3 regions of the Microbacterium sp. I2 genome follow, and region 1 is predicted to be linked to each of the others. Evidence: predicted binding sites of a transcription regulator. Region 1 holds the regulator's gene; each other region holds the start of a gene.
The links. The regulator HrcA, encoded in region 1, represses chaperone genes, less so after heat shock. The targets are predictions, from matches to a motif close to TTNGCACTCGNNNNNNNCGAGTGCNAA.

Region 1 (2,266 bases):
GTCGACATCGATGTCACGGTGGACGCCGAAGACGACATCGCCGAGTTCGAGGGTGACCCGCACGAGCGCATCCTGACCGCGCTCGCGCCGCGAGCGCGGGCGGCCGCCGCGGGATCCGCCGGACGAGCCGAAGAAGGTCTCGAAGATGTCGTTGAACCCGCCGAATCCGCCGGCCCCGCCGAAGGGCGTGTCACCGCCCATGTCGTACCGCGCCCGCTGATCGGGGTCGCTCAGGACGTCGTAGGCATGGGTGACGAGCTTGAAGCGCTCTGATGCGTCCTCGCCCGGGTTCACGTCCGGGTGGAGCTCCCGAGCGAGCCGTCGGTAGGCCTTCTTGATCTCATCGGGGGTGGCGTCTCGCGAGACGCCGAGGACCTCGTAGTGGTCAGCCACTTTCGCCTTCCTGCCGCGGCAGTGCCGCGTGATCGTGTGTACGCGTCCGCGTCAGCGGCTGCTCTCGTCTTCTTCGAGCATCCGCGTGAGATAGCGCGCGACGGCTCGCACCGCCGCGAGGTTCGTGGGGTAGTCCATGCGCGTCGGGCCCATGACGCCGACGCGGGCGCGCGAGCCCGTCGCGTCGTAGTCGCTGGCGAGGACGGATGCCTCGGCCAGTCCGAACGCCTCGTTCTCGCGGCCGATGCTCGCCGAGAGACCCTGCTCATCGGTGACCATCTCGCCCATGAGCCGCAGCAGCGTCACCTGCTCTTCGATGGCCTCCAGGAGCGGGTAGATGCTGCCGCGGAAGTCGGCCTCGCTCCGAGCGAGGTTCGCGCTGCCTGCCATGACCAGCTTGTCCTGACGGAACTCCTCGAGCTCCTCGGCGACCGCCGTCACGATCTCGTCGGTGGCCGCTTCGCGCGCGGCCGGATCCGGACCCGCTGCCGCGAGGCGCTCCGCGATCCGCTGGAGACCCTCGCGCACCGGGCGCCCCACCAACAGCGTGCCGAGTTCCGCGCGCATCCGGGCCAGGTCGGCCTCATCGAACTCGTCGCGGACGAAGGTCAGCCGTTGCGAGACGCGACCGGTGTCGGTGACGACGATCACCAGCATCCGCCCGCCGCCCAGCTGCACCAGCTCGACATGGGTGACCGTCGCCCGGGCGAACGACGGATACTGCACGATCGCGACCTGGCCGGTGAGGCGGGTGAGGGCACGCACGGAGCGCGCGAGCACGTCGTCCAGGTCGCCGGAGCCGTCGAGGAACGCCGCGATCGCGGACCGCTGCGCAGAGCTCAGCGGTCGAAGCTGGGCGAGATGGTCCACGAACACCCGATAGCCCTTGTCGGTGGGCACGCGTCCCGACGACGTGTGCGGAGCGGCGATGAGCTCCTCGTCCTCCAGCAGCGCCATGTCGTTGCGGATCGTCGCGGCCGACACACCGAAGGCGTGCCGCTCGACGATCGTCTTGCTGCCGACCGGCTCACGCGTGTCGACGTAGTCCTGGACGATCGCGCGCAGCACCTCGAGTCCGCGTTCGCTGACCATCCCGACTCCTCACGCTGCCTGGGCGCCGATGTGGAGAACCACACTTTGGCACTCGCACGACTGGAGTGCCAATTCTACCGGATCCGCGGCCTCGTGCCCCGGAGGCGCTTCAATCGGTGAGCGCCCGGACCACCGCATCTGCGAGGAGCCGCCCGCGGCGCGTCAGCACGATGCGTCCTCCCAGCGCCGCCGGGCCGTCGACGAGGCCGTCCGCGATGAGCGCCGCGGTCTGCCGGCGCGCGTCGCCGGGCAGGTCGGCCAGCGCCAGGCCGTCGCGGATGCGGGTGCGCAGCAGTACCGTCTCGAGCCCACGAGCCGCGGCATCCGTCACTTCCCTCCCTGCAGCGGGCGACTCGGTGTGGGCCAGCCGCTGGGCGTAGGCGGCCGGGTGCTTGACGTTCCAGAACCGCACTCCGGCGATGTGGCTGTGGGCGCCCGGCCCGAAGCCCCACCAGTCCGCCCCTGTCCAGTACGCGAGGTTGTGCCGAGAGCGCTGTCGTTCGTCGCGCGCCCAGTTCGACACCTCGTACCAGTCGAAACCCGCCGACGTCAGCAGCTCGTCGGCGAGCTCGTACATGTCCGCCTGCAGATCGTCGTCGGGGGTCGCCAGCTCACCGCGGCGGATCTGGCGCGCGAGCTTCGTCCCCTCCTCGACAATCAGGGCGTAGGCCGAGAGATGGTCGGGTTCCAGCGAGATCGCCGCCTCGAGCGACCGGCGCCAATCGTCCAGCGACTCCCCCGGCGCGCCGTAGATCAGATCCACGCTCACATCCAGCCCTTC
Region 2 (2,266 bases), on a different contig from region 1:
CTGCGTGACCAGCGGGATGCGAGACGACCCGCCGATGAGGAGGACCGACTCCAGCTCTTCGGCATCCACGTCCGCCGCGTAGAGCGCATCCTCGAGCGCGTCGATCGTCTGCTCGAGCGACTCGTCGATCATGTCCTCGAACTCCGCCCGCGTCAGTCGCACGCTGGAGCGTCCGGCCGCGACGAGCACGGGGATCACGACGTCGGAGTCGAACGAGAGCGCCTCCTTGGCGTCGACGCACTCGCGTCGCAGCTGCGAGAGCGCGATCCGGCCGTCGGCAGAGGCATCCTCCAGCGCTTCGGCCGGCACCTCTGCGGCGCGCAGGACGTGTCGGAGCACGTCGTCGTCGAAGTCGGCGCCGCCCAGATTGTCGAGTCCGACCGGTTCGCCGACCACCTCGAACGATTCGCCGTGCTTGCGCAGGATGACGGAGTCGAACGTTCCGCCGCCGAGGTCGTACACCGCGAGGGTCTGTCCGTCCTGGAGCGCGCGGGCGGCCTCGTAGTGACGGGCGGCCGCCTCGGGTTCGGTGATGAATGCCACCTCTCCCACGCCGAGCGCATCCAGCGCGGCGCGGACGAGGCCGAGTCGGTGAGGGCCCCACATCGCCGGGTGCGTCAGTGCGACCCCGTCCGGCATAGCGCCTTCACGCTCGGCGACCAGCTCGATCACACCGGAGACGGTGCGCGCATACAGCTGCTCGGCGCGGATCGCCTGACCGCCGACCGTGAGCGGCACTTCATCGCCGATGCTGCGCTTGAACTCGCGGATCAGCCGCTCGGGCTGCGTGACCCCACGCCGTTCGGCGGCATCGCCGAACAGCAGGTCGCCGTCTTCTGCAACGAAGGCGACCGTGGCCACGCTGTCGCTCTTGCGACCCAGTGCGAACGGTGCCGCGGTGATGCTGCCATCCGCGCTCAGTCTCGCAGTAGCTGCCCCTACGCGGCTCGTTCCCACGTCGACAGCAAGAAAATATGACCCACCCATGAAGACTGCCCCCAGCTCACTAGTGGCGAGTTCCCCCGATCTCGCGCCGCGGCCCACCATTCCCAGTGGTAGAGGCACGCGGTGCTGTGATGATACATCCGCATCACGCGCGGGTACAGGGCTCAGTGCCGAATGCTCGGATTCTCATCTTGGAATCATCGGGACGTCACGAATTGGCACTCACGTTGCACGAGTGCCAATCACGTGCCTACACTTGGCGTTAGCACTCTCACTGTGCGGGTGCTAACGAGTCTTCAGTCTCAAGGAAAGAAGAGGTAGACCGTGTCGGTTTCCATCAAGCCGCTCGAGGACCGCATCGTCATCAAGCAGGTCGAGGCCGAGCAGACCACCGCAAGTGGCCTCGTCATCCCCGACACTGCCAAGGAGAAGCCCCAGGAGGGCGAAGTCGTCGCCGTCGGCCCCGGCCGCATCGATGACAACGGCAACCGCGTCCCGCTGGACGTCGCCGTCGGCGACCGCGTGCTCTACAGCAAGTACGGCGGGACCGAGGTCAAGTTCGGCGCCGACGAGTTCCTCGTGCTCTCGGCCCGCGACGTCCTGGCGGTCGTCGTTCGCTGACCCCGCGCACAGCGCAGCTTCGAGAGGGCCGGATGCCGTGGCATCCGGCCCTCTCGCATTCCCCGGGAACGGCGACCCGGCGTCGGCGGCGCTCATTAGGCTGAGGTGGTGAACCGCGAACCCTCCGAGAGCCCCGCCGGAGGTGACACCGACGAACTGGCCGAGTCCGCGGCGTCGACAGCCGGGGTGGCGTTGCCCCCGGCATCCGCCGATCTCTCTCGCGAGCGCAGTCTCGGCGGGGTGTACGCGTTCTCGGCGTACTTCCTGTGGGGGTTCCTGCCGCTGTACTTCGTGCTGCTCGCGCCGACCGGACCGTTCGAGCTGGTCGCGTGGCGCATCGTTCTCTCGCTGGTCTTCTGCGCACTGCTGCTGACCGTGACGCGCACGTGGGGGCGGCTCGCCGCGATCTTCCGGCAGCCGCGCGTGCTGGGGCTGACCGTGATCGCCGGCCTGCTGATCTACGTGAACTGGCAGGTCTTCATGTTCGGGGCGCTCAACGAGAACGTCATCGAGACCAGCCTCGGGTACTTCATCAACCCGATCGCGACGGTGCTGCTGGCGGTGCTCGTGCTGCGCGAGCGGCTGCGCGTCACGCAGTGGGTCGCGATCGGCATCGCCGCCGTCGCCGTCATCGTGATCATCGTCGGGTACAGGTCGTTCCCGTGGATCGCGCTGACCCTGGCGGCGAGCTTCAGCCTGT
Region 3 (2,266 bases), on a different contig from region 1:
AGCCAGAGCCCGAGGTCACGCCGGTCGTCGACGTCAGCTACCAGGTGCAGATCCTCAACGCGACGCCCGAGCAGGGCCTCGCGACGCAGATGAAGGACGTGATCGTCACCGCCGGATGGGCCGACGGCAGCGTCCTGGCCGGCGGCGCGGGCTCGGAGGACTTCCCCGAGACCACCGTCTTCTACGTCAACCCCGAGGACGAGGCCGCTGCCGCCGGACTGGCCGATGTCATCGGCGGGGCCAACATCGAGCAGAGCGATGCGTACCCGCCGGCCGACCCCGCGATGAAGCAGCTCACGGTGGTCATCGGCCTGGACCGTACCGCGGCCGGCGCGCCGACACCCACGCCCTGAAGTCCTCTCCTGGCGCTCCAGCGCCACTCCGGGCGGAGTGTGTTTCGAGCCGGTAAACAGTTGCGTTCGCTCATGTCAACAAGTGACGATCCGGGGTGGCGGCACTGTCGTGGATGCATACGATGAAGCCCAGTACCGCCGGCAACAGGAGATTTCGCATGACCCAGGGCACCGTCAAATGGTTCAACGCCGAGAAGGGATTCGGCTTCATCACCGTCGCCGACGGCCAGGACGTCTTCGTCCACTACTCGAACATCGACATGACCGGATTCCGCGTCCTCGAAGAGGGCCAGACGGTCGAGTTCACCGTCGGCAGCGGTCAGAAGGGCCCCCAGGCCGAGGCGGTCCGCGTCGTCGCTTGACCACGCCCAGCCGCGATCACACGAAACGGGATGCCGGGAGGCATCCCGTTTCTTCGCGTTTCGGAACCGGTCCGGCGGCTTGCACTCGATAGGTGCGAGTGCCAGAATGATTTAGCACTCGTGATTGTGGAGTGCTAATACCCAAAGCCTACGTTCCGGAGGGACGACACACACATGGCAAAGATCATCGCTTTCGACGAGGAGGCCCGCCGTGGTCTCGAGCGCGGCCTCAACATCCTGGCCGACGCCGTCAAGGTGACGCTCGGCCCGCGCGGTCGCAACGTCGTGCTTGAGAAGAAGTGGGGCGCCCCCACGATCACGAACGACGGCGTCTCGATCGCCAAGGAGATCGAACTCGACGACCCGTACGAGAAGATCGGCGCGGAGCTCGTCAAGGAGGTCGCCAAGAAGACCGACGACGTCGCCGGTGACGGCACCACCACCGCGACCGTGCTCGCCCAGGCGCTCGTGCGCGAGGGCCTGCGCAACGTCGCGGCCGGCGCCGACCCCATCTCGCTCAAGAAGGGCATCGAGAAGGCCGTCGCGGCCATCACCGCTGAGCTTCTGTCCAGCGCCAAGGAGGTCGAGTCCAAGGAGCAGATCGCTGCGACCGCCTCGATCTCGGCCGCTGACCCCGAGATCGGCGCGCTCATCGCCGAGGCCATCGACAAGGTGGGCAAGGAAGGCGTCGTCACCGTCGAGGAGTCGCAGACCTTCGGCACCGAGCTCGAGCTCACCGAGGGCATGCGTTTCGACAAGGGCTACATCAACCCTTACTTCGTCACCGACCCGGAGCGCCAGGAGGCGGTCTTCGAGGACGCCTACATCCTCATCGCGAACCAGAAGATCTCGAACATCAAGGACCTTCTGCCCATCGTCGACAAGGTGATCCAGGACGGCAAGGAGCTCGTCATCATCGCCGAGGACGTCGAGGGCGAAGCGCTCGCGACCCTGGTGCTGAACAAGATCCGCGGCATCTTCAAGTCGGTCGCCGTCAAGGCTCCCGGCTTCGGTGACCGCCGCAAGGCGCAGCTGCAGGACATCGCGATCCTCACGGGTGGCCAGGTCATCACCGAGGAGGTCGGTCTCAAGCTCGAGAACGCCACCCTCGACCTGCTCGGCCGTGCGCGCAAGGTCATCGTCACCAAGGACGAGACCACGATCGTCGAGGGTGCCGGCGACGCCGCTGCCATCGAGGGTCGCGTCACCCAGATCCGTCGCGAGATCGACAACACCGACAGCGACTACGACCGCGAGAAGCTCCAGGAGCGCCTCGCCAAGCTCGCCGGCGGCGTGGCCGTCATCAAGGCGGGTGCGGCGACCGAGGTCGAGCTCAAGGAGCGCAAGCACCGCATCGAGGACGCCGTCCGCAACGCGAAGGCAGCCGTCGAGGAGGGCATCGTCCCCGGTGGTGGCGTCGCGCTCATCCAGGCCGGCAAGGTCGCGTTCGAGGGCCTCGAGCTCACGGGCGACGAGGCGACCGGTGCGAACATCGTTCGCGTCGCGATCGAGGCGCCGCTCAAGCAGATCGCTCTGAACGCCGGCCTCGAG

Region 2: the regulator HrcA is predicted to act here: its motif matches at 1,161-1,187, upstream of groES (co-chaperone GroES).
Region 3: the regulator HrcA is predicted to act here: its motif matches at 827-853, upstream of groL (chaperonin GroEL).

What each region holds. Positions count from the first base shown of each region.
Region 1 is NZ_JBLWIH010000010.1:359,871-362,136, reverse strand. Features, by position in the region: gene dnaJ (molecular chaperone DnaJ) at 1-393, opposite strand, end outside; gene hrcA (heat-inducible transcriptional repressor HrcA) at 445-1,485, opposite strand; gene hemW (radical SAM family heme chaperone HemW) at 1,595-2,266, opposite strand, start outside.
Region 2 is NZ_JBLWIH010000025.1:59,115-61,380, forward strand. Features, by position in the region: gene ACLKM7_RS18310 (Hsp70 family protein) at 1-861, opposite strand, end outside; gene groES (co-chaperone GroES) at 1,270-1,566, shown strand; gene rarD (EamA family transporter RarD) at 1,759-2,266, shown strand, end outside.
Region 3 is NZ_JBLWIH010000001.1:380,389-382,654, reverse strand. Features, by position in the region: gene ACLKM7_RS01740 (LytR C-terminal domain-containing protein) at 1-353, shown strand, start outside; gene ACLKM7_RS01735 (cold-shock protein) at 512-715, shown strand; gene groL (chaperonin GroEL) at 890-2,266, shown strand, end outside.